4 regions of the Pantoea sp. LMR881 genome follow, and region 1 is predicted to be linked to each of the others. Evidence: predicted binding sites of a transcription regulator. Region 1 holds the regulator's gene; each other region holds the start of a gene.
What was found. The regulator CRP, encoded in region 1, controls carbon source genes, mostly activating them, when cyclic AMP is high. The targets are predictions, from matches to a motif close to ATGTGANNNNNNTCACAT.
Positions count from the first base shown of each region.

Region 2: a site for CRP is predicted at 2,144-2,161, ahead of O3W44_RS09365 (CdaR family transcriptional regulator). Genes of this name have one in related genera too.
Region 3: a site for CRP is predicted at 3,371-3,388, ahead of O3W44_RS11015 (nucleoside-specific channel-forming protein Tsx). Genes of this name have one in related genera too.
Region 4: a site for CRP is predicted at 2,540-2,557, ahead of O3W44_RS18015 (YfcZ/YiiS family protein). Genes of this name have one in related genera too.

Region 1 is NZ_JAPVOK010000002.1:2,626,741-2,631,527, reverse strand. Features, by position in the region: gene O3W44_RS14135 (LysR substrate-binding domain-containing protein) at 1-236, shown strand, start outside; gene O3W44_RS14130 (OsmC family protein) at 212-619, opposite strand; gene crp (cAMP-activated global transcriptional regulator CRP) at 924-1,556, shown strand; partial or broken gene O3W44_RS14120 (YccS/YhfK family putative transporter) at 1,609-3,685, shown strand; gene O3W44_RS14115 (hypothetical protein) at 3,808-4,065, opposite strand; gene argD (bifunctional acetylornithine/succinyldiaminopimelate transaminase) at 4,644-4,787, opposite strand, start outside.
Region 2 is NZ_JAPVOK010000002.1:1,580,357-1,585,143, forward strand. Features, by position in the region: partial or broken gene dapD (2,3,4,5-tetrahydropyridine-2,6-dicarboxylate N-succinyltransferase) at 1-215, shown strand, start outside; gene O3W44_RS09360 (DUF3461 family protein) at 437-829, shown strand; gene O3W44_RS09365 (CdaR family transcriptional regulator) at 891-2,048, opposite strand; gene degP (serine endoprotease DegP) at 2,232-3,641, opposite strand; partial or broken gene dgt (dGTPase) at 3,794-4,787, opposite strand, start outside.
Region 3 is NZ_JAPVOK010000002.1:1,952,361-1,957,147, reverse strand. Features, by position in the region: gene O3W44_RS11025 (MFS transporter) at 19-1,431, opposite strand; gene yjdN (VOC family metalloprotein YjdN) at 1,806-2,231, shown strand; gene O3W44_RS11015 (nucleoside-specific channel-forming protein Tsx) at 2,313-3,179, opposite strand; partial or broken gene O3W44_RS11010 (sensor histidine kinase) at 3,457-4,787, opposite strand, start outside.
Region 4 is NZ_JAPVOK010000002.1:3,425,079-3,429,865, reverse strand. Features, by position in the region: partial or broken gene fadJ (fatty acid oxidation complex subunit alpha FadJ) at 1-686, opposite strand, end outside; partial or broken gene fadI (acetyl-CoA C-acyltransferase FadI) at 686-1,992, opposite strand; gene O3W44_RS18015 (YfcZ/YiiS family protein) at 2,151-2,447, opposite strand; gene fadL (long-chain fatty acid transporter FadL) at 2,806-4,089, shown strand; partial or broken gene mlaA (phospholipid-binding lipoprotein MlaA) at 4,140-4,787, opposite strand, start outside.

The sequences.
Region 1 (4,787 bases):
GCGGATTGAGGCTGGTGCTGGAAGCTGATTTTCTGGCGGTAGTGGCGCAGCCGATGGCCCGATCTTTCGGCAGTGAAGTGACTATTCTCAATCTGTCAGCGATCCCGGAAGCGCATTATGGCGTGATCTGGCCAAAAAAATCGCCGCTCACCTTAAGCTCACAGCGATTTCTGAACCTGTTACGGCAACGTTGTGACAAATATGAGTGGCGTTATGCGGTAGCAACGACTTCGTAGCTGTGGGTAATTTCCACGCCTTTGCCCAACATAATTGCCACCGAGCAATACTTATCAGCCGAAAGATCAACCGCACGCGCGACCGCTTTGTCCGACAGATCTTTGCCGCTGACAATAAAGTGCAGATTGATATGCGTGAAGATACGCGGGGCTTCTTCACGGCGTTCTGACTTAAGCTTTACCTCGCAGTCGCGCACATCGTTACGCCCTTTTTGTAAAATGGATACCACATCTATCGCGCTGCAACCGCCCGCTGCCATCAATACCATTTCCATCGGACTTGGTGCTTTATCACCAGAATTACCGTCCATTAATACCTGATGACCAGACGATGACTCACCGAGAAACGTCAGACCTTCCACCCATTTCACTCTTGCCTGCATGTTTTTTTCTCCAGAATAGGGGGTTTTGCCGCCAGAGTACGCTTTCACCTGATAAACAGCAATCCAGAGAAATCCGCCCTTTGCTGAAGCGAGACAACAGAAGACAGTCGGCAAAAGCTGTGCTACAAAAAGAGCTGAAAATATTTTTCGTCACTCGATGGCGAAGCCGGGAAGAATTATGCGCACTGCGCCGAATGCAGCCCGAATAATTTCCTGAATGGAAAAACGCTTGAAGCTTTCATCGCCTGACAGGGAAAACTGCCCCCTGTATTTTGGGCACGATTACAACAGAGGATAATAGCGAATGGTTCTCGGCAAACCGCAAACAGACCCTACACTCGAATGGTTTTTGTCCCATTGCCATATTCACAAGTATCCCTCCAAAAGTACGCTGATTCACCAAGGTGAAAAAGCTGAAACGCTTTATTACATCGTGAAAGGATCCGTCGCGGTTCTGATCAAAGATGAAGAAGGCAAAGAGATGATTCTTTCGTATCTGAATCAGGGGGATTTTATCGGCGAGCTTGGCCTGTTTGAAGAGGGTCAGGAACGCAGTGCCTGGGTACGTGCTAAAACCGCGTGCGAAGTGGCAGAAATTTCTTACAAGAAATTCCGCCAGTTGATCCAGGTTAACCCGGATATTTTGATGCGACTGTCGTCGCAAATGGCGCGTCGCCTGCAGGTAACGTCAGAAAAAGTAGGTAACCTTGCATTTCTCGATGTTACTGGCCGCATTGCACAGACGTTGCTTAACCTGGCCAAACAGCCAGACGCCATGACGCATCCCGACGGCATGCAAATTAAAATTACTCGTCAGGAAATTGGCCAGATCGTTGGTTGCTCACGTGAAACCGTGGGCCGTATTTTGAAGATGCTGGAAGACCAGAACCTGATCTCCGCACACGGCAAAACCATCGTCGTTTACGGCACCCGCTAATTTCTGTCACTCCGGCGTGATGGCAACATCACGCCGTTATTGTTGCTGTCCTATGTGGCGTCGAATCATCTATCACCCCGAAGTCAATTATGCTCTGCGGCAGACGCTGGTGCTGTGCCTGCCTGTCACGCTCGGCTGGCTGTTTAACGATCTGCAAAATGGCCTGCTGTTCTCGTTAGTTCCCGCCTGTTGTAACATTGCCGGTCTGGATACACCGCATAAACGCTTCTTCAAACGCCTGATTGTCGGCGGCAGTTTGTTCGCACTCGGCAGTTTTCTTATCCAGTGGCTGACGCTGCAGGGCATTCCGTTGCCAGCCATTCTGTTCGCTATGCCGCTGCTGCTCGGTGTGACAGGTGAAATCAGTCCACTGCATGGGCGCCTGTTGCCGGGTGCGCTTATTGCTGCAATTTTTACTCTGAGTTTGATGGGACATATGCCGATTTGGGTGCCGCCACTGCTCTATATCGGCGGTACGCTGTGGTACGGCGTATTCAACTGGTTTTGGTTCAGGCTGTGGAAAGAGCAGCCGATGCGCGAAAGCCTGAGCCTGATTTACCGCGAGCTGGCAGATTATTGCGATGCAAAATATACCCTGTTAACCCAGCTTACCGATCCTGAAAAAGCGTTGCCTCCTTTGCTGGCGCGCCAGCAGAAAGTGATCGATATGATTAACACCTGCTATCAGCAGATGCATATGCTGTCAGCGAATGGCGACGAAAGCCATAAGCGGCTGAAACGCGCTTTTCAGATGGCGCTGGATTTACAGGAACACATTTCTGTCAGCCTGCATCAGCCGGAAGAGGTGCAAAAGCTGGTGGAGCAAAGCCATGCTGAAGCGGTGATTCGCTGGAACGCCAGTACGATTTCCGCGCGGTTACGCGTGCTGGCTGATGACATTTTGTATCACCAACTGCCCGATCGCTTTTCAATGGACAAACAGCTCGGCGCGCTGGAAAAGATTGCGCGTCAGCATCCAGACAACCCGGTCGGCAATTTCTGTCTTTATCATTTTAACCGCATTGCGCGGGTGCTGCGTACGCACAAGCCGCTGTATCAACGCGACCTGATGGCCGATCGCCAACGCCGCCTGCCCCTGATCCCCGCTTTACGCAGCTATCTCTCACTAAAATCCGCCGCGCTACGCACTGCCGGGCGCTTTGCAGTGATGCTGATGTTTGGCAGCGCGCTGGCTATGTTTTTCAATATTCCTAAACCTTACTGGATCCTGATGACCATTATGTTCGTCAGTCAAAATGGGTATAGCGCAACGCGAGTACGTATTCAGCACCGGGCCGCAGGCACCTTTTGCCGGTCTGGTGATCGCCGCCGCCACACTGCGTTTCGCGGTGCCTGAATCGCTCATATTGCTGATCATGCTGGCGATTACCTTTATCAGCTATGCGTTTACACGCAAATTTTACGGCTGGTCAATGGTCGGTTTCACCGTGACGGCGGTTTACTGTCTGCAACTCTTGTCACTGAACGGCGCAGAGTTTTTGCTGCCCCGCCTGATGGACACGCTAATGGGCTGTCTGATTGCTTTTGGTGGCATGGTGTGGCTGTGGCCGCAGTGGCAAAGCGGATTACTGAGGCAGAACGCACATGATGCGCTGGAAACCTATCAGGAAGCGTTGCGTATGTTACTTGGCCCTGAACAGTCGCCAGAAAAGTTGGCCTATCAGCGCGTAACGGTGAATCAGGCCCATAACGCATTGTTTAACTCACTTAACCAGGCGATGCAGGAACCGGCTTTTAATGCACAATATTTAAAAGATATGCGTATGTGGGTCACGCACAGTCAGTTTATTGTCGAACATATTAACGCAATGACAATTCTGGCACGCGAGCACACCATGTTAACCGCCTCGCTGGCGCAACAATATTTGCAGTCATGTGAGATTGCGCTGCAACGCTGTCAGCAACGGCTGGAATATGATGGTCCCGGTTCGCAAACGAATATACTGGAAGGACCCGAGAATCTTAATGAAGGGCCGATCACTATCGTTGAGCAACATGTAAAACGCATTCTGGGACACCTGAGCGTGATGCACACGATTTCGTCTCTGGCGTGGAACCAGCGACCACAGCATGGCCGCTGGCTGGTGAAAAAACTAAGAAAAGAATAATTTAAAGAGTGAATGAGAGCGTATTTAAAAAAACGCACTCTTTTAAATAACAAAAATTGAAAAATGGATTTATTCTATGAAGAATTACAACATTATTAAATCCAGGTTGATTCGAATTAACATTATGGCGTATTATCGCCTACTGCCACCATCTTTAATGTTAAATCTGCACCGGCTTTGAGATATTCAGTTTGCGCGAACACGGCATCTTTAACCATCGCTTCGCCAGGATCGGTTACTTCCTGATCCCGCACCTTTTCAATGCTTAAAAATAGCAGATGCATTGCAATGTCCATTGATTTTTGAAATGATTCAAGCGTCCGGTTTGAACCCATCTCACCGCGAACGCGATCCCAGCTTCTATCCGCTTCATCACGCAAAGATTAGAACTCTTCAAAAGAGACATTTCCATCGGTTTACATATCATGTAAACCTTCTTCTAAAGATAATGAGATTTTACTTACAATATAACCCTTAATTATTAGTAGGGTAGTGATAAAGCATGCCTTGCATTAAGCTAAACTATTACGCACATCGATAACAATAAATAACAGTGACCTTGCAAATAAAATTTATGCATTTTCCAAAATTATTTCAATGAGGATAAAATTAAAAACTGAGCAAATAAAGAATAGTCTTGCAAAAAATTAACAGTTTAAAAAGCAAAATAACCTTTATCTGTTTTTGATATTCCGTGACCAATACCACAAACAGAAAAGAGGCACGCCTTTTATTAGCACTAGCATTTAAACACTATTTATAAAGTTAATATTTTTATAAGTTTTATCAATTGAAAAATCCGCTACCGCTGTGTCAAAGCCCAATACTTAACAGAGATAATAACCGGGAGAAATTCGGGTAATGCTACGGCGAAAGAATCAACAGGTGGGGTTTTGCAGGGGTTTCTTGACGGGTTACAAGAGATAACCCGTCAGAGAAAATAAATGGCGGAATGAATTTATGCCTTCAGCACGGCATCTATTGCGGCAGCAAATCTTGCCATGCCTTCCTCGATATCGCCTGGCTCAATCACCAGAGAAGGCGCAAAACGGATCACATCCGTGCCAGCGACTAAAATCATTACCCCTTCCGCCGCTGCGGC
Region 2 (4,787 bases), 1.0 Mb from region 1:
TGGGCGTTTATATTGGCCAAAGCACCAAAATCTATGACCGCGAAACGGGTGAAGTACACTACGGTCGCGTTCCAGCCGGCTCTGTTGTCGTTTCTGGCAACCTGCCTTCCAAAGATGGCAGCTACAGTCTCTACTGTGCTGTGATCGTGAAGAAAGTTGATGCCAAAACGCTGGGTAAAGTCGGTATCAACGAGCTGCTGCGTACCATCGACTAAGCCGCTGAACGGGCCGGCAACCGGCCCGTAATTTTTTCTTTACACTTCCTGCCAGACATCCTGTTTCGCGCTGCGAATTAACAGGTGCGTTTAATTTTCATCCAGGTCATAATCCGCGCCAGTTAAATCCCGTCGCGCAATGTTCATTCTGCTATTTATGTCTACAGTTGTTTTAGCCATGAACTCCTCTGCGCACTTCTCTTATCTGGTGGAACAACGTTATGTACGACAACATTAAAAGCTTAGGTATCAGTAACCCGGACGACATTGACCGTTATAGCCTGCGTCAGGAAGCCAATAACGACATTCTTAAAATTTACTTCCGTAAAGATAAAGGTGAATTTTTCGCTAAAAGCGTGAAGTTTAAATATCCGCGCCAGCGTAAAACAGTGATCGCAGACCATGCTTCACACGGTTATAAAGAAGTACAGGAGATCAGCCCAAATCTGCGTTATGTGATTGATGAGCTGGATCAAATCTGCCAGCGCGATCAAATCGAAGTCGATTTGAAACGTAAAATTCTGGATGATTTACGTCACCTGGAAAGCGTAGTAACTAACAAGATCACGGAAATTGAATCCGATCTTGAGAAGCTAACCCGCAACAGCCGTTAAGTTCTGCCAGCCCATTTTAAGGCCAGCATTCGCTGGCCTTTTTCATGTCTGTATGACGACGTTAACCCTGCTCATCCAGCTGTAATGCGACATACAGCAACAGGCGATCGTCGAAATTGCTCAGGTTAAGACCGGTCAGCTCAGAGATGCGGTTCAGGCGATATTCCAGCGTATTGCGATGAATAAATAACGCGCGCGCGGTTGCGCTGGGTTGCACATTATGGGTAAACCAGGCCAGCAAGGTGCGACGCAGCAGGCCGTTATTATCCATACTTTTTAGCTTAGCCAGCGGCCGCGCCAGTTCGTTTGCCTGCCAGCCGCCGCGCAGGCTGTCCAGCAATACCGGTAAAACTAAATCCTGATAAAAATAGCTTCTGACATCGGGCATACGCTGCTTGCCGACCATCATCGTGGTACGGGCGGTGCGGTAGGATCGGGCAATACTGCCGGGACCGGTAAAGTAATTACCTAGTGCGATACGCATGCGTAAGTTTCCACTCTCTTTCATGCGCTGAAGTAACTGCTCGACTCGCTTGCGATGATCGTCCTGATCATAACGCCCATGTGCATTCAGCGCGGGTTTCAATACCACCATTTCCGTCAGTGAAACGATAGCAATCAAATTATCCCGCTCTGGCGTCGTCAGTAATGTTTGTAACTGTTGCAACTCGGACATGGCGCTGTCTACGCCTAACTGACCGCTGTCGACCTCTACCACCGCCACCAGCCGGGGTTGATTGAGATCGATCCCTAAACGCTGTGCCCATTCGGTCAGCTGAGGTGTTAAGCTTTCGCTGCGGATCAGGTTCAACACCAGCTCTTCACGCAAACGGCTGTCCTGCGCCAGCATGTTCAGCAAGCGCGCCTGTTCAAGCATCATTTCTGCGGTCATACAGACCAGCTCACCATAATGGCGCAGCGCCAGTGGCTCGCCGGTTAAGCCAATCACGCCCACGATATTGCCATCAATACGCAGCGGCAAATTAATGCCAGGCCGCACACCGTGCAGATGCTTCGCCACCGCTTCATCAATGTCTACCACGCGTCCCTGGGAGAGCACCAGCAACGCGCCTTCGTGCAATTCCCCAATACGCTCCCGATCGCCGCTGCCAATAATGCGTCCACGTGCATCCATCACGTTGACATTGCTGTCAATAATTTTCATGGTGCGCGCCACAATATCCTGTGCCAGCCGGGCGTCGAGGTAATAGGTAGCCATCCAATACTCCTGATAAAGAGAAGGGAATACAGAATACGCGGGCCAGCCACGGAACATTGTGCAAATGCACAGAGCCAGAGCAGCATTTACTTATTTTGCGGCAAGCATCACATTCTTTCCGCCGACATTGCAGCCATAAAAAAAGCGGACCGGGGTCCGCTTAAAAGAGGAGTCGCGCAACAGTTACTGCATAAGCAGATAAAGGCTGCTGTCGCCCCGTTTTACGTTGAGTGCCAACACCGAGGGTTTGGTGTCGAGAATCTTACGTAGCTCACCCAGATTAGCGACGGCTTGCTGGTTTACACCCAGGATAACATCACCTTTTTTCAGGCCAATCCGTGCGGCTGCGCTGCCCGCTTTGACGTTATCAACACGTACGCCTTTAACGTTGCCATCGCTGTTGCTGAGATCTGCGCCTTCGATACCGGTGTAAATAGTGGCGGATTGCACTTTATTCTGTGTGCTTTGCTGCAACTGCACAGAGACATCCACTGGTTTGCCGTCACGCAGCAAGCCCAGTTTCAACGTCGTGCCGATCGGTAACGTGCCGACTTCAGCACGCAGCGAGGCAAAACTGGTCAGCGGTTTGCCATTCATCGACACCACAACATCTCCCGCTTTGATACCCGCTTTCGCGGCAGCAGAGTTCGGCAGAACCTGACTAACAAAGGCGCCGCGCTGCGCATCAACCTTCATCGCTTTCGCCAGCTCTGAATTAAGCTCGGTGCCCATGATGCCCAGCTCACCACGTTTCACCTGACCATATTCAACCATTTGCGCAGTCAGGTTTTTCACCATGTTGGCTGGAATGGCAAAGCCGATACCGATATTACCGCCGTCCGGTGCCAGAATGGCAGTGTTGATACCGATCAGTTCACCATTGAGATTCACCAACGCGCCACCTGAGTTGCCCCGGTTAATTGCGGCATCGGTCTGAATAAAGTTCTCATAATTTTCAACATTCAGGCCACTACGGCCCAGTGCTGAGACAATGCCTGACGTAACGGTTTCGCCTAAACCATAAGGATTACCAATCGCTACGGTGTAATCACCCACGCGCAAATTGTCGGAGTCAGCAAGCTTAACCGCCGTCAAATTTTTAGCATCCTGCAGTTGAATCAGCGCGATATCTGAACTTGGATCTTTACCGATGACTTTGGCGTCATAACGGCGACCATCGCTCAACTGCACCTGAATTTTAGTGGCGTGATCGACGACGTGATTGTTGGTCACGACATAGCCTTTATCGGCATTAATCACAACGCCTGAGCCCAGGGCGCGGAATTTCTCCTGCTGGGTATTGGGTGCGCCATCAGGGCCACCATCCTGACACATCGGCGAATTCTGGAAAGGTGAACCCTCCTGGCAGAAAGGCGAATTGTCGCCAAAAAACTGCTGGAATTGTTGCGGCATACGCGGCGTTTTTACCGTGGTGCTGCCTTCAACGCTAATACTGACAACAGAAGGCATCACTTTTTCCAGCATGGGTGCCAGGCTCGGCAATTGCTGGGTGGTAGAAGAAGCGGTTTCTGCAGCGAACACACTGGCAGGCGTCAGAGCCATACCAAGACTAAGTGCCAGAGCACTTAGCATTAATGAGTTTTTTTCATTTTTCGATATCTCTCAAAGATTAACGTCCCGACCATTGCTGTGGTCGTATGCTGAGATAAATGTTTTAGCGCGAAGTTCCTGATAAAGTTTTAGGTAAAAGTAAAAATTTATGCGGCCTCTTTACAATTGCCCGGTTATTCCACGGCCATCAAACGACGATACTCATCCAGGCATAAAGATCGGTCATGCCGCTGATGTAATCCTGAATGAGGCGAAAGCGATAATAACGTTCCCATAACAGGCGCTCATATTTATGTTCAACCGCCAGTGTACGCATCTTTTGCTGATAAGCTTTGCGATGCTTACCCGAAAGTTTATGAAATAAGCGGGTTTCTATCGGATGATGACGCAAAAAGTCATCATTTATCAAACTGGTGAAAGATTCATAGTTTAGCCGCATCAGAGGTTCATATATCTCTAACAACCCCTTAATTACCCGATAACCTTGTAATTCTAACTGCTCAACTTCGGAATGATTGAATACGTGCTGACGGGCAACCGTTTTAAACAGCTGTAATAAACGCCCCTCTTCACCATCATCTTCTAATAATGCGTGATTAAAATTTCCAGCAAAAATAGCGGGAAGATTATCAACAAAGCGTTTTACTGCATACGTGACTAAAACACTCTGTACATTGACCCGTAGCGACATAAAGAATTGATCGCTGCGGCTACGACGTTTTTTACTGCTGGCTTCACGCCAGGCCTCGCCAATAGTACGGCTGAACGCGTCGTTATTTTTAATCGGTCCCCATGCCCGGCTGAGAAATTCATACAGGCTGTCTACATTGAAAATCGCTTTTTCAACGGCGTCATCCAAATCAGCAATACAATAAGAGATGTCATCCGCGGCCTCCATAATATAGGTCAGGGGAAAGCGGTGATGTTCTGCCATATTCGTTGCCGCGCGCAGGTCAGCAATATATTCCTGTTCCGATAAATAGAAACCCGGTTTTTTCATTAGCGCACTGAATTCCGCTGGCTTATCCCCTTGCCACCAGGCGGGCGCGGTATATTTCAAAATACAGGCAACCTGTGAATAACTCAGATTCAGTTGCAGTAACGTATGCACCATACGAATAGCCTGGGCATTGCCTTCAAAATGGCACAAATCCTGACGAATCGTTG
Region 3 (4,787 bases), 670 kb from region 1:
AGCATACGCTTTGCCAAATTAAATATTTTCCAAATCAATCCCGCGCGTTTTCGGCCCGTAAATGCCGACTGACAGCATGACCATCAGCATACTTAACACGATAAAGGCGATCACGCCCTGGCTGCCGGCGTATTGCAAAATCAACCCAATCAAAATGCTGCTGAACACGGTAGACAAGCGACTAAACGAATAACAAAAACCGACCGCACGGGCGCGAATGTGCGTAGGGAAAATCTCGGTTTGATAAGCGTGATAGCTGAAGGTCAGCCAGGCATTAGAGTAGGTGATCAGGAAGCCACACATAACCAGCAGCACCGGGTTGGTCTGGAAGGCAAACAGCGTACCGAACACCACCGTCATCAGCGATGAAAGGACGATTTGCCATTTATTTTCGATTTTATCAGCGTAGCGGCTGCAAATCAGTGAACCCAGCGGATAGGCCAGCGTGATAAAAAAGGCATAAAGTAAGCTGTGCGTGACGGTGGTGCCTTTGCCAGACAACAACGCTGGCAGCCAGTTTCCGAAGCCGAAAAAGCCGATAGCCTGGAAAAAATTCATCACCACCAGCATTACCGTGCGCTTGCGCCAGGCCGGTGCCCAAATTTCACTGAAACGGCCTTTTTTGGGCAGCTGTGCAGCGGCGTCATCTGGCGGGAAGTCAGCACCCGGCGCGATCCCGCAACGTTTTTCCATGGCTGAGAGTACCTGATGAGCTTCCTGATGACGGCCCTGCTGCGCCAGCCAGCGTGCCGACTCTGGCAGATTTTTACGAATAAACCAGATCACCAGCGAACAGACCGCCCCGGCGATAACCACCCAGCGCCAGCCTTCAAGGCTGAGAAAGGTATGCGGGATCAGCCACCATGACATCAGCGCCACGGTGGGTACCGACAGAAACTGCACGAAAAATGAGAAGGCAAAAGCTTTGCTCCGCAAATGCGTAGGCACCCATTCAGATAAATAAGTATCAATGGTCACCAGCTCAATCCCTAAACCGATACCGACCAAAAAGCGGAACAGGATAATCATCTCGGCGCTCTGCTGAAAAGCCATCAACAGTGAAAACAGCCCATACCAGGCCAGCGCGCACATAAAGGTAAGGCGACGACCAAAGCGGTCAGCGTAGGGTGCCAGCAGGCTGGCACCGAAGAAAAGCCCAAGGAAGGTCGCTGAGGCGAAAGCAGCCTGGTCGGCAATGCCAAACACGCCCGCGCTGCCGGTGTGAAAGATGCCCGCCGCGATAAGCCCGGAGCTGATGTAGCCCGTCTCAAACAGATCGTAGAGTTCAAAGAAGCCGCCAAGAGCAAGCAGTGAAATAAACCGCCATAAACCGCCGGAAGCAGGTAAGGCATCAATGCGTCCCGCTAAGCTGTTGTTGGGTGCCGACGAAGCGTGCGTCGGCGTCATCCCTGTGGTGCAGGCTGTTGTCATATTTGAATGAACCTCGACAGTGTTTGCAAAACGTATTAACGGCCGCATCTGTTGTTAAAGTAATTAACCGTTAGCAAGCGAAGAGATAGCAGGATAATAAATTCGCGGATCGTTGCCGAGGGGCAACATGGTGACTATTTAGCAACGTACGTTGCAGTTTTCGCCGTCCATCGCGCAACGGCCAATAAACGTCTGGGCCAGTCGCTCATCCTGGCGCATTTCAGGCGAAGAGCAGAGCGAGCCAGTGAGCCGTTAAATAGCGCAGCTTTTCCGGCGATATTGTCAATTAAAGTAAGGTTGAGGCCCGGCTCTCAGGGAGAAATTTAGCGCGCACTACACTCATAGGCGGCGGTTTTTTTTATCAGGAGCGCATCATGCAAATCACACCTTATCTGTTTTTTAACGGCAACTGCGAACAGGCGATTGCGTTTTATCTGCAGGCTACCGAAGGTGAGTTGCTGTTTAAAATGACGTTTGGTGATATGCCAGACGATGACGATGCATTTGGCTCTGATTCTGAGATCACTTTTCCGGCAGAGCTGATCATGCATGCCCACCTGCGCATTGGGCAGGGTGAAATCATGATGAGCGATGGTAAGCCCTCAGAGAGACATGCAGGTTATGCGGTGAGTTTATCGACGCCTGACCAGGCGCAGGGCAAACGCTGGTTTGATCATTTGTCAGAAGGGGGAACCATTACCAAAGCCTGGGCACCAACGTTCTGGGCGAACGGTTTCGGCATGTTTATCGATAAGTTCGGCATTCCGTGGATGGTAAATGCGTATAAAGCGCGGAACTGATTCAGGCATGTTTCCCTTGCCTGGCGGCCATATCAGCCCTCACCTGTAAACAGGAGAGGGCTGGCGAGCGCACAATTACACTCAGAAGTTGTAACCCACGACCAGATAATAACCCCAGCCAGTTGATTTCACTTCAAACGGACCGTTGCCAAAATTCAGCTCCTGTCCATCGGCCCACTGTCCGCCATTGTGGAAATAACGCGCCACGGCAGAAAAATGCCAGTGATCGTAACCCAGTGACAGGATATGGCTGGACGCAATTGAATTGCTGGTACGTGAAGAACCGCCTTTTTCGTTCAGGTCGGAACCCCAGTCGAAGTTGGTAAAGCCAACGTAACCGAGGTTGCCGCCCCACAGTGTGGTGATGGGCACGAAATATTTGATTTTGAAGCGATAGCCATCCCAGCTGTTTTCGTTCGCCGCACCGTAGTTTTCCCACTGGTATTTGGCATAGACGTTCAGTGACAAGCCAATATCACTGTGCGTATCAATATCGGTACCTAAACCCATATACCAGGTATTCTGACGATTAGCCTTGTTGCGGCCCATGTCATAAATGTAGTTGTTGGCAAAATACCACTCTTTGAACGGGCCAAACGCCAGACTGGTGCCGGTCAGTTTATCGATAGAGAAACGTGGCTCAATCTCCATAAACATCGGCGAGCCGTGGTCAAAAATGCCGTTAGCATTGCTGTTGCCGACACCGAAAAAGTTGGTCAGATCGAGGTAGCCGTAGAAATCGAACCACTCTTTTTTCGCAAAGGCTTCATATTCCAGATAGACGTCGTTATTAAACTGCGGTCCGAAGCGCGTGTGATAGCTACCTACCACGTTTACGCTCTGATGCCACCAGTCGGAGACATACTGCGGATCGCTTTCGGCGGCTTGCGCAGCACCGGTCCAGGAACATGCCAGCAAGGCACCTGCTATCAACGTTTTAAATTTCATTATCATTAACCACATGCTTTTGACCGCAGCCCGACGGCGCGACCAGAGTGAAATCAATCCCAGGGGATGGGCAGTGAATTGTTTAATTTGTAAAAGTCGTTTGAAGCTCGCTTAGCGTGCCTGTCACAGACCGATAGAAAATAGATTTTGCTCACGTTTGTCAAAATGTGTTGCATTACAATTCAATGAAAATGTGATGAAGTTCACATTAATTTACGTAAGCGAACGGAACCAGGCAACCGTTTACGTTGTCTGGTTCGGATTCGAACGGACAAGATCAGGGAAGAGTGACGCGCACCTGCAAGCCGCAAATGGCACCTTGTGGGTTAAAGCAGTTCGATAACGCGACGTGAATACGATTTTTTTCTGCCACGCTGCGTACGATGGATAAACCGAGACCGCTGCCCTGGGCTTTAACATCGGGCGATCGGGTAAAGCGATCAAAAGCACGCTCAATAAACGATTCCGGCATGCCTGGACCGTTATCAACAATATCCACCACTGTATGTCCGGCGACGCGATGTAACAGCACATCCACCAGACTTCCTTCTGGCGTATGCAGCATGGCATTACCAATCAGGTTATCAAACAGGCTGCGCAATTCTGAACGGCTGGCCTGCAGCCGGTAGTGCGTTGAGCCGGTAAAGCCGATGTCGATACCGCGTTTATCCGCCACAACCATGAGCTGCTCAATGCTCTCTTTCAGTAAATCTTCCAGCTCAATATGCTCAACGCTGGCGACGACGGTCTGATCTTCGTGACGTGCAATATTAAGCAACTGAGTGACCAGATGGCGTGTGCGCGTCACGCCAGCTTCAAGCTGATTAAACTGACGACTGGCTTCGCCAGGCTGAATATGCTGACGCAGGTTTTCCAGCTGCAGCGTAACGGCAGTCACTGGCGTGCGCAGTTCATGCGCGGCATCTTCCAGAAACTGGCGCTGCGCCGACCAGGCGGCTCGTAGCTTATCTAACAGGGAATTATAAGCCGCAACCAGCGGCAATATTTCATCCGGCAGACCATCGGGAGAGACGTTATGAGGATGGTGGGTTTCCTGGGCCGCGATTTGGCGCGACGCTACGCGAAGATCGCGGGTGATCTTTCGGACCACCAGCCAGATCACCAGCAGCGAGAGCGGCATCATCAGGATCAAAGGAATGATCGCCGACAGTGCGCGTTTTACCATCAACGTTTTCATGTAGCTCAGGTTATGCATAACCTGAATGGTTTTGATGTCGCTGCCAGGTTGCCCAGGGCGCGTATAAATGCGCCATTCACAATCGTGACAACCGCCGACATCGGCATCGTGATAGCCATTTTCCACCTGTAGTGGTGCATGCAGCTCCGGCCACGAACTGGCGCGCAGCTGGCCGTTGCTGTCCCAGAGTTGAACCACAAAGGCACTTTTTAACTTATCGGCAGGCACCATCAGCGGCATTAAAGCCGGGATCTGGCGGTTGGTGGCCCAGGCATCGGCAATTTTCGAAAGCTGATCGTCTTTCATTGAGCCGATCATGTCGCCATAGCAGCTAAAAAATACCAGCTGACGCCGCCAATCATCATCAGATGAATCACCAGCAGCGTGCTGAGTAATTTGTTGCGCAGCGA
Region 4 (4,787 bases), 800 kb from region 1:
GCAAACAACGCATGGCGCGCAATCGGACCTTGTAATAAACGATCGCGCATCGCCAGAGGTGCCCGACTGCTTTTGCCCTTTTTTACCCGTGCGACAGCCGTTTCCAGCAGGATAGCCTGTGGAACCGCATCATCCACCACACCGAGCTTACGCGCTTGCTTAGCGCGCAGCGTTCTGCCTGTGAGAATCAGCGTTAACGCCTGCTGAACGCCAATCAGACGTGGTAATCGCTGCGTTCCACCTGAGCCGGGCAGTAATCCCAACTGGACTTCAGGTAATCCAAGCCGCGTTTTATCATCCAGCGAACAGATACGAGCATCACAGGCAAGGGCAAGCTCCAGCCCGCCGCCCAGACACGCACCGTGAATCGCCGCCACTACAGGGAACGGCAGCGAGGCAATCGACGCCATCACTTCCTGCCCCTGGCGAGCCAGTGCTTCGGCTGCTTGTGCGGAGTGGCAGCGATCAATCATGCTGATATCTGCGCCTGCGATAAAATTGTCTGGCTTAGCGGATATCAGCACTAATCCGGCTAACGCTGGATCGCGGCGTGCTTCAGCAATCACGGCGGCAATTTGCCCGGCAAACTCCGCTTTGAGCGTATTCATTTTTTCGCCCGGCACGTCAATCGTGATAACGCCAACGCTGTCGGGGCGCATCTGTAAATGAAAAACGTTATGCGCCATTATTCGACCTCCAGAACCATTGCCGCACCCAGGCCGCCTGCTGCACAGGCAGTCACCAGGCCTAAACCGCCACCGCGCCGCCGCAACTCATGCAGCGTTTGGGTGATCATACGTGCGCCAGTGGCGGCAAAAGGATGTCCATACGCAATAGAACCGCCCAGTACATTAAAACGCTCTTCACTGACCTCGCCCAACGCATGGGGACGATGTAACACCTCGCGGGCGAAGCGTTCATCGCGAAACAGTTGCAGGTTAACCAGCGTTTGCGCTGCAAAAGCCTCGTGCATATCGATCAGGGTTAACTCATTCAGTGTGATACCAGCCCGATCCAGCGCCAGCGGCGAGGCATAAGCGGGGCCAAGTAACATATCCTGCTGAACATCAATGGCGCTAAAGGCGTAGCTGCGCACATAGCCGAGTGGCTGAAGCCCTAACTCACGCGCACGTCCTTCGCGCATTAGAATGACTGCCGCTGCGCCGTCGGTCAGTGGCGTACTGTTTGCCGCCGTTACCGTGCCATGTTGACGATCAAAGGCGGGACGCAGGCGTGCATAATCTTCCGCTTTTGCATCCATGCGTAACGTGTTGTCTTGCTCAATCGGCGCTTTAAAGGGGGAACAAACGTCGTCATGACTTCCTGCTTCAGCACACCCGATTGCCACGCTTTCGCTGCGCGCTGATGAGAGCGCAGCGCCAGCGCGTCTTGCGCGTCTCGCGTAATGCCGTAACTTTTTGCCATTTGTTCCGCGGTATCGCCCATACGTAAACCGGTTGAATATTCCGCCACCGCAGGCGGCACGGGCAGCAGGTCACGCGGACGCAAGCGGCGCAGGCACTGTAACTTTTGCGAGAAACTGCGCGCTTTGTTCATATCCACCAGCGCACGAGCCAGCGTTTTACTGACGCCGATCGGCAGGACTGAAGCGGAATCAGCCCCACCCGCAATACCGGCTGACAGGGTGCCCGCCAGCAGGCTTTCGCAGACATTCGCCACAGCCTGAAAACTGGTCGCACAGGCACGACTGACGCTGTAAGCATCGGTATTAACGCTTAACCCGCTGCTCAGGACAATTTCGCGAGCAATATTAGGCGCTTCGGGCATTTGTACCACCTGGCCAAATACCACCTGCTCAATCACTTCGACCGGCAGTTCGCTACGGGCCATCAATTCGCTGATGAGCATCCGGCCAAGCTCAACCGCCGGGATACCATGAAAACCAGTAGCCTGGCGCAAAAAAGGTGTTCGTAATCCGTGCGTTATGGCGATGCGTTCACCATGACGCGTTAGCAGCGACTGCGCTTTCATTGTTTCACCTGTGAATCGGGACCAGGGCATCATTGCCGAAAGAGGTCTGACCTGATCCACAGTGTTAACCACAAGCGGTTAAGTCGCCAATATCAAAAGGGATAAATTGCGAAGAGAGACACGAAATTAACGCCGCCAGAATAGCGGCGTAAGAGAGATTAACGCAGGCCGAGCTGAAAAATCATGGTTTCAGCCTGGCATGAGAAGGTGAAATCGATCTCCAGCCTGACGCCTTCCGCCTCTTCACTGAAGCGAGCGTTGATGTCGCACGGTTCAGATTCGACCTGGCGCGCCTTTTCAGTCAGGCGCTGCAGTTTGGCCTCAGCATCGGCACGCTGCGAAAACCACTCTGACCAGCTTGCTGTACAATCACTGTTATCCATAACGGTGCCGACATCGACACAACAGCAGGCAGCGGTTTCGTTGGCGCTGCACTTTCTAATGGCATCAGTCATCTTTCTCTCCTGACGAATAAGTCGACGAGTTGCGTATTTTTCCAGCCAAAATCTTACGCTTTCAGTATACTCTGCGCCATGACAGCCTCGCTAAGTGACGAATATCACAATAAAATTTGATCCAAAACAAATTTGAGCCGTTATGCTGTGCGTGTCGTTTCAGGTTTTGTTAAGCAGATCGACTTTTCACCGATCAGTTTGGAAATATTTTAAAAACAATATTGCAACACACACACAGGTCAGACCTATACTTGCCGCACTGGTCTGATATGTCCGTTTTACATCAGTCCTTACAATCCGCCGTCCCTTGTTACGCGATGTAACAGCGTTAAATAATAATTCACATGAGGTTGTGGTCATGAACCATAAAAACCTGTTTGCAAAGTCAGCCGTGGCGGCTGCTGTGGCGCTTGTTTCTTCACACGTTTATGCAGCTGGCTTTCAGTTGAATGAATTCTCTTCTATAGGATTAGGACGTGCCTACTCCGGCGAAGGCGCAATGGGGGATACCGCAGCCTCTGCCAGCCGTAACCCTGCAACCATGGCGCTGATGGATCGTCCTTCTTTCTCGATTGGCGCGGTATATATCGATCCTGATGTCAATATCAATGGCAACAGCCCAAGCGGGCGCAGCCTTGACGCGAAAAACATTGCGCCAAGTGAATGGGTGCCAAATATTCATTATGTCCATCCCATTAATGATCAGTGGTGGGTGGGCGCCTCTGTCACCTCGAATTATGGTCTGGCTACCGAGTTCAATAACAACTACACCGCAGGTGGCTACGGCGGTAAAACTGACCTGATAACGGGTAACTTCAACCTCAGCACAGCGTACCGCCTGAACGAGCATTTCAGCTTTGGCGTCGGCTTTGATGCTGTTTATGCTAAAGCCAAAATTGAACGCTACGCAGGCGAATCGGGTGCGGCGCTGCGCCTTCCTGCTGATACGCAGATTGCGCATCTGAAAGGCGATGAGTGGGGCTACGGCTGGAATGCCGGCATTTTGTATGAAGTGGATAAAAATAACCGCTTCGGCTTCAGTTACCGTTCAGAAGTCAAAATCGACTTCGACGGGGATTACAAAAGTAACCTGCCTGTTTCGGTCAACGCGATTAATCAGGCTGGTAATTTAGGTCTGCCTTATGCAACGGGCGGCACCACCATTCCAGGGGCACTAACCCTGAATCTGCCGGAGATGTGGGAGCTGTCGGGCTGGCACAAAGTGGCACCGCAATGGGCCGTGCATTACAGCCTGGCGTATACCAGCTGGAGTCAGTTCCAGGAGCTGAAAGCGACCGGATCCAATGGCCAGACGCTGTTCTATAAAGATGAAAGCTTCCGCGATGCCTATCGTCTGGCGCTCGGGACCACTTACTTCTACGACCAAAACTGGACCTTCCGTACTGGTATCGCCTTCGATGACAGCCCGGTTCCTGCCGATAAACGTTCTATCTCCATCCCGGATCAGGATCGTCTGTGGCTGAGTGCGGGGGCGTCTTATGCGTTTAATGAGGACGCTTCAGTGGATATGGGCATCTCTTATATGCACGGTCAGCACGTCACGGTAAAAGAAGGCCCATACACGTTTGAATCAGCCGGTAAAGCCTGGCTGTACGGGGCAAACTTTAACTATAAGTTCTGATAAGCAGGCACGATCAAAAAGGCGACTCTGGAGTCGCCTTTTTGCGCCGATTATTGCGCATCAATTTCGCTTAAATCACCCTGAATCGCTGCGGCGTTCGGGTTCTCTTGCGGTTTCAGCCTGCCCCCACTGGCCAGGAAGTCGTGACGCTGGAAATAAGCGTTACGAATAAAGGCATAGGGATCGCTCTGCTGCTTCAAAATCGCATCGGAATCCAGCAGTTGTGCACGCGTTTCCACGCCTTCAATTGCCCATTTACCGGCAGACATCCAGAAGGTTAACCAGCTCAGTGCCGGATAGAGTTTATCGACAAACTGACCACCGTCTTCACGCACGGTAAAACTGCCATACGCCGGCAATTCAACATACGGGCCGTAACCGACGCCATAATGTCCGAGTGTGCTACCAAAACGACGCGGCTCTTCACGCGCCATCTCAGGATTCGCTTTACCCGCCACGTCGATAAAGCCGGCCAGGCCAAGCGTTGAGTTCAGAAAGAAGCGCGTAAAGTGTATTGCAGCCTGGCGCGGTTCCCCATCAGCAGGGAGTTAACCATGCTGGCAGGCTCATCAAGATTGCCGAGAAAATTGCTCATGCCTGTACGTGCGGGCATTGGCACATAATCGCGCCAGGCTACCGCAACAGGACGTACCACGTAAGGGTCCAACACGTTGTAGTTGAAGTTAAACATCGTGCGG